Regions from separate parts of the Lacrimispora indolis DSM 755 genome, predicted to be linked through region 2. Evidence: a T-box and tRNA genes for the amino acid it is inferred to sense, from the RefSeq annotation. Region 2 holds a T-box; the other holds one or more tRNA genes.
What was found. The T-box of region 2 lies ahead of tyrS (tyrosine--tRNA ligase). A T-box ahead of a tRNA ligase gene usually reads a tRNA of that ligase, here a tRNA-Tyr.
Positions count from the first base shown of each region.

Region 1 (7,767 bases), 1.3 Mb from region 2:
CAAGAGGCCGAAGAGGCGCCCCTGCTAAGGGTGTAGGTCGGGCAACCGGCGCGAGGGTTCAAATCCCTCTTTCTCCGCTCATTTCCAAATGATTATTTTTTACTCTTAGGCAGTGAAAAAAGTAGTTGACATGGAAATGAAGATGTGATACTATATACCAGCTGTCGAAAAGCAGTGAAAAATAAATAAAGAAAAGTGTTGACAAGACAGAAACGCTGTGATAGAATAAATGAGTTGCTGTTAAGACAAAAACAACACAAAGCACTTTGAAAACAGAAGATTGAACAGTATGTAAAACCCTGAAAATTCTAATAAAATAAGCCATTGTTTGATGGCTTTGAATGAGAAAATTCAGAACGAATACAAGTAATTGTATACGAACCAAACAACAAGTAAAACGGGAAAAAAATTAGCTAGTTAGTTGATTTTGACCCCGGATTGAACCGAATGGCAGGTCTAAGCGGTATGCTCATGAAGCTTTGCTTCATTCGCTACCATTTGCTTCGCAAATGTTCGTTGATTTCCCCTAAACCCCTTATGGAAGTAAACTTCCAACGGGCTTTTGTGCAAATCACCGACCGCTTTCAAAGACTATCTGCTTAAATTTGAGAGTTCGATCCTGGCTCAGGATGAACGCTGGCGGCGTGCTTAACACATGCAAGTCGAGCGAAGCGATTTAAATGAAGTTTTCGGATGGAATTTAAATTGACTGAGCGGCGGACGGGTGAGTAACGCGTGGGTAACCTGCCTCATACAGGGGGATAACAGTTGGAAACGACTGCTAATACCGCATAAGCACACAGTGCCGCATGGTACGGTGTGAAAAACTCCGGTGGTATGAGATGGACCCGCGTCTGATTAGGTAGTTGGTGAGGTAACGGCCCACCAAGCCGACGATCAGTAGCCGACCTGAGAGGGTGACCGGCCACATTGGGACTGAGACACGGCCCAAACTCCTACGGGAGGCAGCAGTGGGGAATATTGGACAATGGGGGAAACCCTGATCCAGCGACGCCGCGTGAGTGAAGAAGTGTTTCGGCATGTAAAGCTCTATCAGCAGGGAAGAAAATGACGGTACCTGACTAAGAAGCCCCGGCTAACTACGTGCCAGCAGCCGCGGTAATACGTAGGGGGCAAGCGTTATCCGGATTTACTGGGTGTAAAGGGAGCGTAGACGGCGATGCAAGTCTGGAGTGAAAGCCCGGGGCTCAACCCCGGGACTGCTTTGGAAACTGTGTTGCTGGAGTGCAGGAGAGGTAAGTGGAATTCCTAGTGTAGCGGTGAAATGCGTAGATATTAGGAGGAACACCAGTGGCGAAGGCGGCTTACTGGACTGTAACTGACGTTGAGGCTCGAAAGCGTGGGGAGCAAACAGGATTAGATACCCTGGTAGTCCACGCCGTAAACGATGAATACTAGGTGTTGGGGAGCAAAGCTCTTCGGTGCCGCCGCTAACGCAATAAGTATTCCACCTGGGGAGTACGTTCGCAAGAATGAAACTCAAAGGAATTGACGGGGACCCGCACAAGCGGTGGAGCATGTGGTTTAATTCGAAGCAACGCGAAGAACCTTACCAAGTCTTGACATCGGAATGACCGGTCCGTAACGGGGCCTTCCCTTCGGGGCATTCCAGACAGGTGGTGCATGGTTGTCGTCAGCTCGTGTCGTGAGATGTTGGGTTAAGTCCCGCAACGAGCGCAACCCTTATCCTTAGTAGCCAGCAAGTCAAGTTGGGCACTCTGGGGAGACTGCCAGGGATAACCTGGAGGAAGGTGGGGATGACGTCAAATCATCATGCCCCTTATGATTTGGGCTACACACGTGCTACAATGGCGTAAACAAAGGGAAGCAAAGGAGTGATCTGGAGCAAACCCCAAAAATAACGTCTCAGTTCGGATTGTAGTCTGCAACTCGACTACATGAAGCTGGAATCGCTAGTAATCGCGGATCAGAATGCCGCGGTGAATACGTTCCCGGGTCTTGTACACACCGCCCGTCACACCATGGGAGTTGGTAACGCCCGAAGTCAGTGACCCAACCGCAAGGAGGGAGCTGCCGAAGGCGGGACTGATAACTGGGGTGAAGTCGTAACAAGGTAGCCGTATCGGAAGGTGCGGCTGGATCACCTCCTTTCTAAGGAAGAAGAAGTAAGGGTTTTATATACTGTTGAGTCTTTGGTTTTCAAAAGAAGTAAAAAAGAATAATAAGGAAACACTAAGAAAGACGTAAAATTTCTGGTGCCGATGCGCTTAGGGGAGACACCCGTTCCCATCCCGAACACGATGGTTAAGACTTAAGCGGCCGATGGTACTATGCTGGAGACGGCATGGGAGAGCAGGTGGGTGCCAGATTCCTTTAAAAAAATCACTTGAAAGAGTGTTTTATATAGAACGGACACGTTCCAATGGGCGGAGGGAAAAGCGAAGCCTGTGTTAAAGAATGTGTTAACCTGATTCAGCAGGGCAGTGCTGTTTTATATAGCTGGTTTTTACCAGTGATCCGTGAGTTTGAGTTGATCAAGCTTTCGAATGACTGATAAACTTCAGTCACAGTGATGCGGTTACGAAGGTGCACTTCGAAAAGCTGACGCTTTTCTCAGTCACGGCGTTCCACGCCTATACAATCACATAAAAAACTGCTTATGAACACAAGTGTTCAACACAGTTTTCCATATGATTGTGCACGCTTCTGATTGCATCGCGCATGTACCTTGAAAACCACATATTGAAATATATCTAGATTAGTTTTTATATGTCAAAGTATAAAAACAAAATCAAGACATCCGAGGTGTTACATCTTATGATGTAACCAAACAAAACTCGTTAAAGTAACCGTGTAACGTACGGTGAAATAACAAACCTAAGACCAGAGATACAACGCTATGTATCTTAGATGAGTCACCCGCACCCGCAGGTGAACATCGAATTGGTTAAGCTAATAAGAGCGCAGGGTGGATGCCTTGGCACTAAGAGCCGATGAAAGACGTGATAAGCTGCGAAAAGCTTCGGGGAGGAGCAAATATCCTTTGATCCGGAGATATCTGAATGGGGAAACCCAGCTGAGCAAACCTCAGTTGTCGTATGGTGAATCCATAGCCATACGTCGGGAACCCGGGGAACTGAAACATCTAAGTACCCGGAGGAAAAGAAAGAAAACTCGATTTCCAAAGTAGCGGCGAGCGAAATGGAAAGAGCCTAAACCGGTATGCGTGCATACCGGGGTTATGGACTGCAATAAGTGAGACGATTTGTTACCAGAACGGTCCTGGAAAGACCGGCCATAGAAAGTGAAAGCCTTGTATGGGAAAGCAATAGTCAGCGAGCAGGATCCAAAGTACCACGAGACACGAGAAACCTTGTGGGAATTCGGGGGGACCACCCCCCAAGGCTAAATACTACTTAGTGACCGATAGCGCATAGTACTGTGAAGGAAAGGTGAAAAGGACCCCGGGAGGGGAGTGAAAGAGAACCTGAAACCCTGTGTTTACAAGCTGTGGAACCACATTTTAAGTGGAACCGCGTACTTTTTGTAGAACGGTCCGGCGAGTTACCGTTACTGGCAAGGTTAAGCACTTAAGGTGCGGAGCCGAAGGGAAACCAAGTCTTAATAGGGCGAATGAGTCAGTAAAGGTAGACCCGAAACCGGGTGATCTACCCATGTCCAGGTTGAAGTTTCCGTAAAAGGAAATGGAGGACCGAACGCACATCCGTTGAAAAGGGTGGCGATGAGGTGTGGGTAGGGGAGAAATTCCAATCGAACCCGGAGATAGCTGGTTCTCCTCGAAATAGCTTTAGGGCTAGCCTCGTATTAGTCTGCCGGAGGTAGAGCACTGAATTTCCTAGGGGGCGTCAAAGCTTACCAAAGAATATCAAACTCCGAATGCCGGTCAGATGATGTACGGGAGTCAGACTGCACGAGATAAGTTGGGCAGTCAAAAGGGAAAGAGCCCAGACCACCAGCTAAGGTCCCAAAGTGCGTGTTAAGTGGAAAAGGATGTGGGATTTCAGAGACAACTAGGATGTTGGCTTAGAAGCAGCCACACATTCAAAGAGTGCGTAATAGCTCACTAGTCGAGAGGTCCTGCGCCGAAAATGTCCGGGGCTAAAACACGACACCGAAGCTGTGGAATGTGTATTCATACACATTGGTAGAGGAGCATTCTTAACGCACAGAAGCATTACCGTAAGGAGATGTGGAGTGTTAAGAAGAGAGAATGCCGGAATGAGTAGCGAGATGGAGGTGAGAATCCTCCAGGCCGAATATCTAAGGTTTCCAGAGTAAAGCTGATCTGCTCTGGGTAAGTCGGGGCCTAAGGCGAGGTCGAAAGACGTAGTCGATGGACAACAGGTTGAAATTCCTGTACCGCATATCATCAGAACTGTGGGGACACAGAACCGAGGAAGAACCCGGGAATGAAAAGACCGGGGCAAGCATTTTACTGGCTGAGATGGAAAATCCGCTCAGCAACAGGAAGGTGTGACGCGTACCGAACACAAGTAGGGAAGTCTTCGTAGGGGCTGTCAAGAAAAGCCGCTATTGTGTGATATGTGCCCGTACCGTAAACCGACACAGGTGGATGAGGAGAGAATCCTAAGGCCGGCGGGAGAAGCATTGTTAAGGAACTCGGCAAAATGACCCCGTAACTTCGGGATAAGGGGTGCCTGAGAAATCAGGCCGCAGAGAATAGGCTCAAGCAACTGTTTAGCAAAAACACAGGTCTATGCAAAACCGAAAGGTGAGGTATATGGGCTGACGCCTGCCCGGTGCTGGAAGGTTACGAGGAGGGGTTAGCGGCAACGCGAAGCTCTGAATTTAAGCCCCAGTAAACGGCGGCCGTAACTATAACGGTCCTAAGGTAGCGAAATTCCTTGTCGGGTAAGTTCCGACCCGCACGAAAGGCGTAATGATTTGAGCGCTGTCTCGACAATGCACCCGGTGAAATTGAAGTACCAGTGAAGATGCTGGTTACCTGCGCCAGGACGGAAAGACCCCATGGAGCTTTACTCCAGCTTGATACTGGGATTCGGTACTGCATGTACAGGATAGGTGGGAGGCAGTGAAGATAGGACGCCAGTCTTATCAGAGCCGATGTTGGGATACCACCCTTGCGGTATTGGGTTTCTAACCTGCAGCCATGACCTGGCTGGGGGACAATGTCAGGCGGGGAGTTTGACTGGGGCGGTCGCCTCCGAAAGGGTATCGGAGGCGCTCAAAGGTTCCCTCAGAATGGACGGAAACCATTCGAAGAGTGCAAAGGCATAAGGGAGCTTGACTGCGACACCGACGGGTGGAGCAGGTAGGAAACTAGGACTTAGTGATCCGGTGGTATAAAGTGGGATTGCCATCGCTCAACGGATAAAAGCTACCCTGGGGATAACAGGCTTATCACTCCCAAGAGTTCACATCGACGGAGTGGTTTGGCACCTCGATGTCGGCTCATCGCATCCTGGGGCTGTAGTAGGTCCCAAGGGTTGGGCTGTTCGCCCATTAAAGCGGTACGCGAGCTGGGTTCAGAACGTCGTGAGACAGTTCGGTCCCTATCCGGCGTGGGCGTAGGATATTTGAGAGGAGCTGTCCTTAGTACGAGAGGACCGGGATGGACTGACCTCTGGTGTATCTGTTGGTGATCAACACCATGGCAGAGTAGCCAAGTCGGGAAGGGATAAACGCTGAAGGCATCTAAGCGTGAAGCCCCCCTCAAGATGAGATATCCCATCGCAAGAGTAAGACCCCTTGAAGACGACGAGGTAGATAGGGCAGAGGTGGAAGCATGGCAACATGTGTAGCTGACTGTCACTAATAGGTCGAGGGCTTAACCAGGTTGGTTTAGGTAAGAGGAAAAAAAACGGATGAAAATAGATATGTAACAATGTGTGGTTTTGAGGGTATATGCAATAGCCTTCAATAAGTTTTGGCCTGGTGGCTCAGTTGGTTAGAGCGCCGCCCTGTCACGGCGGAGGTCGTGGGTTCGAGTCCCATCCGGGTCGTTTAAAACTAAATTTTGATCATGGGATCTTAGCTCAGCTGGGAGAGCATCTGCCTTACAAGCAGAGGGTCATAGGTTCGAGCCCTATAGGTCCCATTCGGTATGCAAAGCAACACGCATGAGAAGATTTGTGCCGATGTGGCTCAATTGGCAGAGCAGCTGATTTGTAATCAGCAGGTTATCGGTTCGAGTCCGATCATCGGCTTGCATCACTTTAATAAAATATGGATGGGTTCCCGAGTGGCCAAAGGGGGCAGACTGTAAATCTGTTGCGACACGCTTCGATGGTTCGAATCCATCTCCATCCATTTGGTGATTAAAATCTTAATCACTGCATATAATATAATTAAATAACGCGGGGTGGAGCAGTCTGGAAGCTCGTCGGGCTCATAACCCGAAGGTCGCAGGTTCAAATCCTGCCCCCGCAATTTTTTTTGAGTAATTTTAGGAAAATGTGTACGAATGAAAGTACATAGGCCCAGATAGCTCAGTTGGTAGAGCAGAGGACTGAAAATCCTCGTGTCGCTGGTTCGATTCCGGCTTTGGGCATATGGGATACTAGCTCAGGTGGTAGAGCACTTGACTTTTAATCAAGTTGTCCGGGGTTCGAGTCCCCGGTGTCTCAGGACAAGCCTTGAAACAGAGATGTTTCAAGGCTTTTTGTTTTATAGAAAATTTTGCAGATATAGAGATTTATGAAGGTAGAGTTACTCATCAAAATGGGATCATTCATCAAATTCTACAATTACATAATAACCACGATCATTGTGCTTGATCTCTTTGACAATTCCATGATCGGATTTGATACGATCCCTTCCCATGTAGCAGCCGGACATGGCCACAGCAGGGTCTATGATATAGCTGTAGCTGCTGGTTCCTTCCCGTTCTATGATCTGAACGTCATCTCCGGCTTTTACCAGGCCAGGGCGTTCCATTTTAAATTCAATTAATCTCATGATAACCATCTCCTTTTTTCTTTCCGAAGTTATATTATAGCGCTGTGAGAAAAAATTGTAAAGAGAGGATAAGGATGCTATACTAAAGGGGTCGAATTATAAAGAAGAATGGAAAAAGAGCAGGGAAATGGGCCAGTGGTTTATGGAGGCAGAAGGCGGTTCATACTATGAATGATACACCTGATTTATTAAAGAAACTAAAGGAATATGGGAAATCGGATTTTTATCCCTTTCATATGCCGGGTCATAAAAGGCAGTATAAAGAATCTTTTGCGGCTGATTTTCCAAATCCTTTTTCCTTAGATATTACGGAAATAGAAGGTTTTGATAATTTACACCATCCGGAAGGTATTTTAAAGGAGTCTATGGAATGGGCTTCAGGGATTTATGGGAGCAGCAGGACATATTATCTGATCAATGGGAGCAGCAGCGGAATACTCAGCGCCATAAGCGGAACTGTATCAAGGGGCGGAACCATTCTTATGAGCAGGAATTGCCATAAGTCAGCATTTCATGGAGTTTTCCTCAATCAGTTGAAAGTGGAATATATTTATCCACAAATCATACCGGAATTCGGTATTCAAGGTGGATTAATTCCAGGAAAAATAGAAGAAATGTTGATGAACCATCGTGAAATTCAGGCTGTATTTGTAGTATCCCCAACCTATGATGGAATTGTATCTGATGTTAAAGCTATTGCAGAGATCGTTCATAGGTTTCACCTGCCTCTTATTGTGGATGAAGCTCATGGAGCGCATTTTTCCTTTGGGCGAGAGGGAAAATTTCCGGTTTCCGCATTAGAGCTTGGAGCGGATGTGGTAATTC
Region 1 covers NZ_AZUI01000001.1:1,846,378-1,854,144, reverse strand. The annotation lists tRNA gene K401_RS0108895 (tRNA-Ser) at 1-77, shown strand, start outside; rRNA gene K401_RS0108885 (16S ribosomal RNA) at 602-2,133, shown strand; rRNA gene rrf (5S ribosomal RNA) at 2,234-2,351, shown strand; rRNA gene K401_RS0108875 (23S ribosomal RNA) at 2,928-5,820, shown strand; tRNA gene K401_RS0108870 (tRNA-Asp) at 5,914-5,987, shown strand; tRNA gene K401_RS0108865 (tRNA-Val) at 6,010-6,082, shown strand; tRNA gene K401_RS0108860 (tRNA-Thr) at 6,119-6,191, shown strand; tRNA gene K401_RS0108855 (tRNA-Tyr) at 6,213-6,294, shown strand; tRNA gene K401_RS0108850 (tRNA-Met) at 6,341-6,414, shown strand; tRNA gene K401_RS0108845 (tRNA-Phe) at 6,463-6,535, shown strand; tRNA gene K401_RS0108840 (tRNA-Lys) at 6,539-6,611, shown strand; gene K401_RS0108835 (hypothetical protein) at 6,712-6,942, opposite strand; gene K401_RS0108830 (aminotransferase class I/II-fold pyridoxal phosphate-dependent enzyme) at 7,110-7,767, shown strand, end outside.
Region 1: it has a tRNA-Tyr gene. The T-box ahead of tyrS (tyrosine--tRNA ligase) is inferred to sense a tRNA for this amino acid. The anticodon was not compared.

Region 2 (7,767 bases):
CAGTGCAAGCAGAATCTGCTGAATATCTCCCATAACTCAACCTCCAAATCCCGGAAAACCAGGCAATGAAACGTGGAATACATACTTGAACAGGTAAAAGATACCGATTCCTGCTGCCACAGTGAATATGTAAATAAATGGCTTCCTCTCACCGCAGTAAAATAACATCACAGGAAACACGATGACTACGGCAAGAATAAATCCCGCTTTGATTGTCAGGAAAGTAAAGAAACACAGCAATAAAATCATGAAAATACAGGGCTTCTCTTTTTTCCAGTCAAATTCTATCACTCTATCTTTTTTAAATATTAAGCTTTGTATCAGCAGTACAGCGGAGCAGATCAAAACTCCTGTAAGACAGATACCCGGGATGATCCGCGGACTTGGCGCACCTGAGTCGTACATGGGAAGGCGCACTTCAGACGGCATGACTACCAGCATTGCGATACTAAACAGTCCCATGATAAGCCCGGACCAAAAATAAGTCTTAATCTTAAATTTCACTGAATCACACATCCTTTCTCCAATTGCTGAAGAAAATGGCAAGGAGGGCATTCCGGCAAAAGCCCTCCCGGCCGATCTTCCAGCCGTCTCCTACTGCTGCCCGCTCAAGGTGTCAAATGCAGCAACCGCCTTGGCACAAGCTTCTTCCAGATGTACTTTTGCATCTTCTCCATACACTTCAAACTTATTCAGCTTAATCTCACTGATCCAGTCACTGTATTCAGGATCCGCCCATACATCTTTGGAAATCTGTGCAACCTGATCGATCCATGCCTGATCCGCACCGGTACGTACTGCAATAAATCCGCCTGCCGCCAAAATGGAACCTGTATAATCTGCGGATCCATTCAGTTCGGGAGCCTTGGTTTCACCGGCAATTCCCGGAACAGTGATTTCCCCATCAGGACTCTTGAAGCCTTCAAAAGCCTGATCAGAGAATGCAAGGATCGGAGTCATTGTCCCTGCCTCTACATCCTCTAAGGCGACCTGAGTAGTGCCAACAAACACATCCACTTCCCCGTCAGTCAGCCCCTTCTTCTGGGCAGCGCCTCCGTCATAGGGAACCACCATCACTTTACCGCCTTCCAAAGCTACCAGGGAGCCTAATGCCAGATGGGGATCAGAAAGGGGATTCCCGCCAGACATCTTGATGCCGCCATTCCTGGATTTCTCCAGGATATCCGCCAGGGTCGTGCCTGGTTTTCCGTACATAATCCAAGTCCTGTCATCAATGGATGCAACCGGATATATGTCACTGCGGTCAAAGTCCACAACCTCAGTCTGATATTTCTTGCCAAGATCATGACGGTATGCCACACCATAACCATAAACCAGCAGTTCCTTTGTGGACGGATCCAAATCAGTGTAATAGTTTGCCGCAGAAAAACCGTCTCCGCCTGTCATATTTTCCACGATAAAATTGTATTCCGGATGAACCTTACCGGCAACCAGCGCATACTTTCGCGCAATGGAATCAGCAGTGCCGCCTACGCCGTAAGGACATATAATTTTGATGGTTGCACCGCTTTGGCCTCCCGCGGCTGCGGTTGACTCCTTCGAGGTATTTCCGGATGGTTCCGATTGTGTGGCGGACGCACCGCATCCTGCCAGGGAAACTGCTGTAACAGCTGCAAGTACCATTGCTAATATTCTCTTTTTCATATACAACCTCCTGATATATTATTTGTTTTTGCTTTTCAATTCCCTTAATACTTAAGTTCCTTATTTTCCCCTATAAGTCCCGGAACAGCGCCCTGCCTGATCAAGGGTTCCCGTTCCGGATGGGCAATGACCCATTTGTTGCGCTGCAAAAGCAGTTTTCCTTCGTCCTCCGCTGCCTCCGGCTTATGCTCCAAAGGCGTATTCGTTCCCCTTGGAAGGATTATAATATCTTTAAACCCTTCATCCGTTACCCGGCAGGGTGACAAGTGGAGCGTGGTCTGGTACATCTCAACAACTGTCCCTTTTTCCACAAAAAACACCTTTGCATCCTCTGTCTTGTATGTATTATCCTTAATCTCCCATACATGGCCTAAAACCACCATGAAATCCGTCACGGCGATATTGATCTCACTGCCTTTGTGATATTCAAATCCATTGTAAGCGGTATTTCTTCCATTACAGTACCCTACCTGTATGTCCATCCCGCCGTAAAACCCATCTCTTAAAAAAGCTGCCCCAGGCACCTGTTCCATCTCAGGAACAGAAGCCAGGTATATGTTGCCGTTTTCCGGTATAAGAGATTTTTCTTCCATGTAAGACACCATGTCCGAGAAATCATATCCTGTGACCACCCGTCCATATGTTTTAAATTCCTCATCAAAAACAGAGCGGACTGCCACATCGTTGACTTCGTTTAACCGTTTAATCATCATATTCCTCATTATCATCTTCCTCTGAATCTGTGACCGGACTTTTTTAAGCGCTCCTATCTTTTTACTATTTTTATAGTAGCGCAAAAATCCTCATTTCCATATCCGGCTTCCATAGCCTTTTCATAAACCCCCCATACTGCCTGCTCTCCAGGCATTGAAAAGCCGCATTCATCTGCCAGCTTCATGCAGATACTTACATCCTTTGCCATGTTTTCCACTGAGAAGGCAGTCGTATAATCCTCTGCATCAAGAAAGGCTTTCTTGGAATCCAGATAAAAGTTCTGGCCCCCGCCATAGGAGACGGCTTCCCCATAATCCATAAGGGAAATTCCATTTCTTGCCGCTAAGGCAATGGTTTCATTGACCCCATTCTGAATCTGGGATACCAGGGCATTGTGGCAGATCTTCATTACCAGCCCCTTGCCGTTTTCCCCCATATGCTTTACATTTTCTCCCATGTAAAGGAGGATGGGGCGCATTCTCTCATAGGTTTCCTCATCGCCGCCCACATAGATTCCTAATTTACCTGCAACAGCCGCAGGTTTTGACTTTACCACCGGGGCATCGATGAATCCGGCTCCTGTCTTTTTCACCATCTCTGCAATTTTCACTGATACGCTGGGATCTATGGTACTCATGTCAATGCAGGTTTTCGTGGAATCCAGCACTTCCAGGATCCCCGTGTACACTGCTTTGGAGTGCTCTGACTTGGGGACCATTGAAATAATCACATCAGACACCTTTGCCAGTTCCACGGAATCCCTGCACGCCACAGCACCTTTAGCCGCCAGTAAGTCCGCCTTTTCCTTTACAAAGTCAAACACATAGACTGTATCATCATGCTTTTTCACTATATTCTCACACATGGACTCGCCCATGATGCCAAGTCCGATAAATCCGATCTTCATATCCCAGCCTCTCCTTCTCGTTCATTTCCTTACGCCCACTATTCTGTAATGGTGTTATCCCAGGCATTGATAAAGGTTTCAATCCCCTGGTTGGTATAAGCGTGTTTCATGGTATCCCGATATACATCCAGGCCGGTTGTCACAATGTCGGCTCCTGCCACGGCACATTCCACAATCTGCTTGGGAGTACGGATCGCCGCACAGATAATCTGTGTCTTTTTGTAAAAGCCATAATTCTTATAGATATCCACAATATTTTGTATGTAAGCCTTACAATCCTCACCGTTGGCCTCCTTCCATCCGATGAATGGGGATACGAACAGAGAATGATTCCTGGCTGGAAGAATGGCCTGGGCAGGTGAAAACACCAATGTTACATTCGTGCGGATGCCTTCTGCCTCCAGTTTTCTGGCCGCAGTCATTCCTGCCTCTGTTGCGGGAATTTTGATTACAAAATTAGAACTGATTGCAGCAATCTTTCTGGCTTCCGTTATCATGGCCTCTGCTTCATCCAGGTGAGGATTGATTTCCACTGATACAGGAAAACGGTCATACCCATCCAGTCCCTGGGATTTTATCCAATCTGCAATGCCATGGATTGCCGTAAGAAATGGTTTTCCGCTAAGCATGATATGCCTTGGATTCGTTGTCACACCATCAATACCAAATGTGTTGTAAGCAAACTGAATCTCATCAAGCTTTGCGCTGTCTAAAAAATACTTCATAGCCTAAGTCCTCCTCATTATGTTTATTAATTTTATTAATTAATTAAATCAATTTTACTCAATGCTCTGTTTTTGGTTTTTGGTTTTTGTCTTTTATGTTTAATTTTATTGTTTATATTATAGTAATATAATCCATATGTCAATGGATAATTTGGCGGTTTTTATATTTTGTCATATTGTTTAAATCATTTAATCAATTTTATGCAGATTGACGGAATTTTTATGATCTCCCAAGTTTCAGCACCCGGAACCCCCTCTCCCCTTCTCATAACCTTATTGAAGCAGAACGGGGCAAGCATCCGGCTGCTGTAATATCACCGGGACTCTAGGTTTTAATCTCATTGGTCCGCACAGAACTCATGGAGCAATTTTCAAAAAAAGAACAGGATATGCATTTTTGCATGCCCTGTTCTATCTCTAAAAGGTGTGAAGTTTTAGCTGAATCGCATCTATTTTTCAGCATCTTCTTTTTTATTGCTTTGCAATCACCCTTACAAACTTTTTCTTGCCTCTCTTTACTATCATCCCATCTCCGGACAACTGCTCCTTTGTGAAAACAGTCTTTGCATCAGAAACAGCCTCTCCTTCCACGATCACTCCTCCCTGCTCCACATTGCGCCTTGCCTCAGAACGGCTGGGTGCTAAGCCGGATTTTTGAAGAATGGACAGGATGTCAATGCTTTCGTTAATAAAATCCGCCTCATCCAGCTCACAGGTTGGCATATCTGCCGCATTGCCTCCGGTAAACAGTGCCCTGGCACTCTCTTTTGATCTTTGGGCTTCCTCTTCCCCGTGTACCAGCTTGGTCAGCTCATAGGCCAGGATTTCCTTTGCCTCGTTCAGCTGGCTGCCTTCCCAGCCGTCCATTTCGTCGATCTGCTCAATAGGAAGGAAGGTGAGCATTCGCAGGCATTTTAGTACATCCGCATCGGCAATGTTTCTCCAGTACTGGAAGAAATCAAAGGGAGAAGTCTTTTCCGGATCAAGCCACACGGCACCGGACTGGGTTTTTCCCATCTTGTTTCCTTCGGAATTTAAAAGCAGGGTAATGGTCATGGCATGGGCATCCTTTCCCAGCTTCCGGCGGATCAGCTCCGTGCCCCCAAGCATATTGCTCCACTGGTCATCTCCTCCAAACTGCATGTTGCAGCCATAGCGGTTAAACAGCTCATAAAAGTCATAGCTCTGCATGATCATGTAGTTGAACTCCAGGAAACTTAATCCCTTTTCCATACGCTGCTTATAGCATTCAGCGGACAGCATGCGGTTAACGGAAAAGTGCGGGCCTACCTCCCTGAGAAAATCAATATAATTTAACTCCAGCAGCCAGTCAGCATTGTTGACCATAAGGGCCTTTCCTTCGGAAAAGTCGATAAAACGGCTCATCTGCTTTTTAAAGCAGTCACAGTTATGCTGGATCATATCCACGGTCATCATCTGACGCATGTCGCTTCTTCCGGACGGATCTCCAACCATACCGGTTCCTCCGCCGATAAGGGCGATAGGCTTATTGCCTGCCTCCTGAAGGCGTTTCATTAAACACAGGGCCATAAAATGACCTACATGAAGACTGTCTGCCGTGGGATCAAATCCAATATAAAATACGGCCTTTCCTTCGTTTACCATTTTACTGATCTCTTCTTCGTTTGTCACCTGGGCGATCAGGCCCCGGGCTTTTAATTCTTCATAAATCGTCATCGTCATTCTCCTTTTTCATAAAAAAATAAACCCCGTCCTATCAAAAGGACGAGGCTGAAGTCTCGTGTTACCACCTTAAGTTTATAAACAGCTCACGCTGCCTACCTCTTTGAGTACCTGATGCGATACTCTAGCACAATAACGGGTGCGGGAATCCGTCGCAGCCTACTTGGCATCTCAGCCGTTGGGTACGAAGCTCAAAGATGTATTCACAATCCGTTTTCCACGCGCCTCTCATCTGCCGGCTGCTTTCTGTGTGGTCCTTCAAACTGCTACTTGTTCTTATCAACGCTTTTACATTTGTTTATGAAGTTATTGACTAGTATATGTTGGTTTGATTAATTTGTCAAGAGGGGTTTTTCGAATTTACTCTTTCATCAGGCCTGACATTACGCACATTCCCGCCGCACCCCTTTCCTTTATCTCCTTTAGGCAGCTCACGGTAAGCAGCATCCCTCCAATGGCATAAACAGGAATGCTGACAGCACCGCATACTTCCTCCAGAAAATCAAGTCCTCTGGGAGGCACGCCGGGTTTACAGCCGGTTTTAAAAATATGCCCGGCAATTACATAAGTGGCTCCCAGTTCCTCTGCTCTTCGCGCCTCCTGTACCGAATGAACGGAAGTGCCTATGACAGAAAACTCCGGTTCCGCCCTTCCTTGTTCCTGTAATTTCAAAAGAGGCAAATGTATCTTATCCACATGCAGTTTCTTCGCCGTATCGGAAAAAGAATGAAGAATACAGGGTACCTGAAAGTTTTCGCATATTGGAAGTACAAGACGGGCCAGCCTTTGGTATTCTTCCTCCTCCATATCCTTTTCCCTCAGGACCAATGCCCTGGGCTGCAGTCTGCAGACAGATTCTATTTGTTCTAAAAATGGACGGCTGCATAAATGCCGGTTGGTCACTGCTATGATTCCCTGATAAAATTCGTTCGATCCCATACGTTATACCTCCTGTTATACATACAGATAATCACTCATGACCGGCTGCATACCAAGCCTTAGCAAATCCTTCATGACCGCGTCCACGGAACGGCCGTCTGAAATCTCAAACTGACTGTCCCCCTTTTGCTCCGTTTCATCCGCATGTCCGCCGATTCCGGTACTCACCCCTGCGGAAATTTTTGTGGCTGCAATGTTTACCAGGTTATCCCGTACCCGGGCACATTCCCTGGTGGACACCGTAATGCCTGCAAAGGGCATGAACAGGCGGTATGCCGTTACTACCTGCAAAAGCTGGGGCTCATGAACATCCATGGGATTGATTTTATTATTGTTGATGATCGGACGCAGGCGGGGACATGAGAAGGAAATTTCTGCATGAGGATACTTTCGCTGCAGCAGATAGGCATGCATGCCGGTTGCGAAGGCATCTTTCCGGAAATCATCCAGCCCCAGAAGGGCGGCGATCCCCACTCCCCGCATTCCTCCCTTCAGGGCCCTCTCCTGGGCAGCAAAGCGGTAGGGGAAAATCCGTTTGTGCCCGGCCAGGTGCAGAGTCTCATATTTCTCAGTATGGTAAGTTTCCTGAAAGACCGTTACATAATCGGCACCGCACCGGTGAAGATAGGCATATTCATCCGAATTCATGGGATACACTTCCAACCCTACTGCCTTAAAATATTTCCGGGCAATTTTACAGGCTTCCCCTATATATTTCACATCCGACATTTTCCTGCTTTCCCCTGTCAGGATCAGGACTTCCTTAAGTCCACTTTTTGCAATGGCCCTCATTTCCTTCTCAATGTCTTCCTCACCCAGCTTGGCACGGCTGATCCGGTTATTGCAATGAAAACCGCAGTAAATGCAGAAATTTTCACAATAATTGGAAATATAAACCGGAGTAAACAGATTCACACTGTTGCCAAAATATCTTCTGGTCTCCTTTCTCGCCATACAGGCCATCTCCTCCAGAAACGGCATTGCTGCCGGCGACAGCAGCGCCGCAAAATCTTCCGGGGACCGGTTCTCATGGGCCAGGGCACTTTTCACATCCGCTTCAGTGTATTTGTCGTAATCATAGCTTTCCATGGCCTTTATCACCCGGTCCTGTAT
Region 2 covers NZ_AZUI01000001.1:3,167,100-3,174,866, reverse strand. The annotation lists gene K401_RS0115285 (tripartite tricarboxylate transporter permease) at 1-33, opposite strand, end outside; gene K401_RS0115280 (tripartite tricarboxylate transporter TctB family protein) at 37-504, opposite strand; gene K401_RS0115275 (type 2 periplasmic-binding domain-containing protein) at 595-1,665, opposite strand; gene K401_RS0115270 (DUF4867 family protein) at 1,710-2,375, opposite strand; gene K401_RS0115265 (NAD(P)-dependent oxidoreductase) at 2,432-3,286, opposite strand; gene K401_RS0115260 (transaldolase family protein) at 3,325-4,011, opposite strand; gene tyrS (tyrosine--tRNA ligase) at 4,483-5,709, opposite strand; T-box leader at 5,751-6,007, opposite strand; gene K401_RS0115245 (thiamine phosphate synthase) at 6,076-6,654, opposite strand; gene thiH (2-iminoacetate synthase ThiH) at 6,670-7,767, opposite strand, start outside.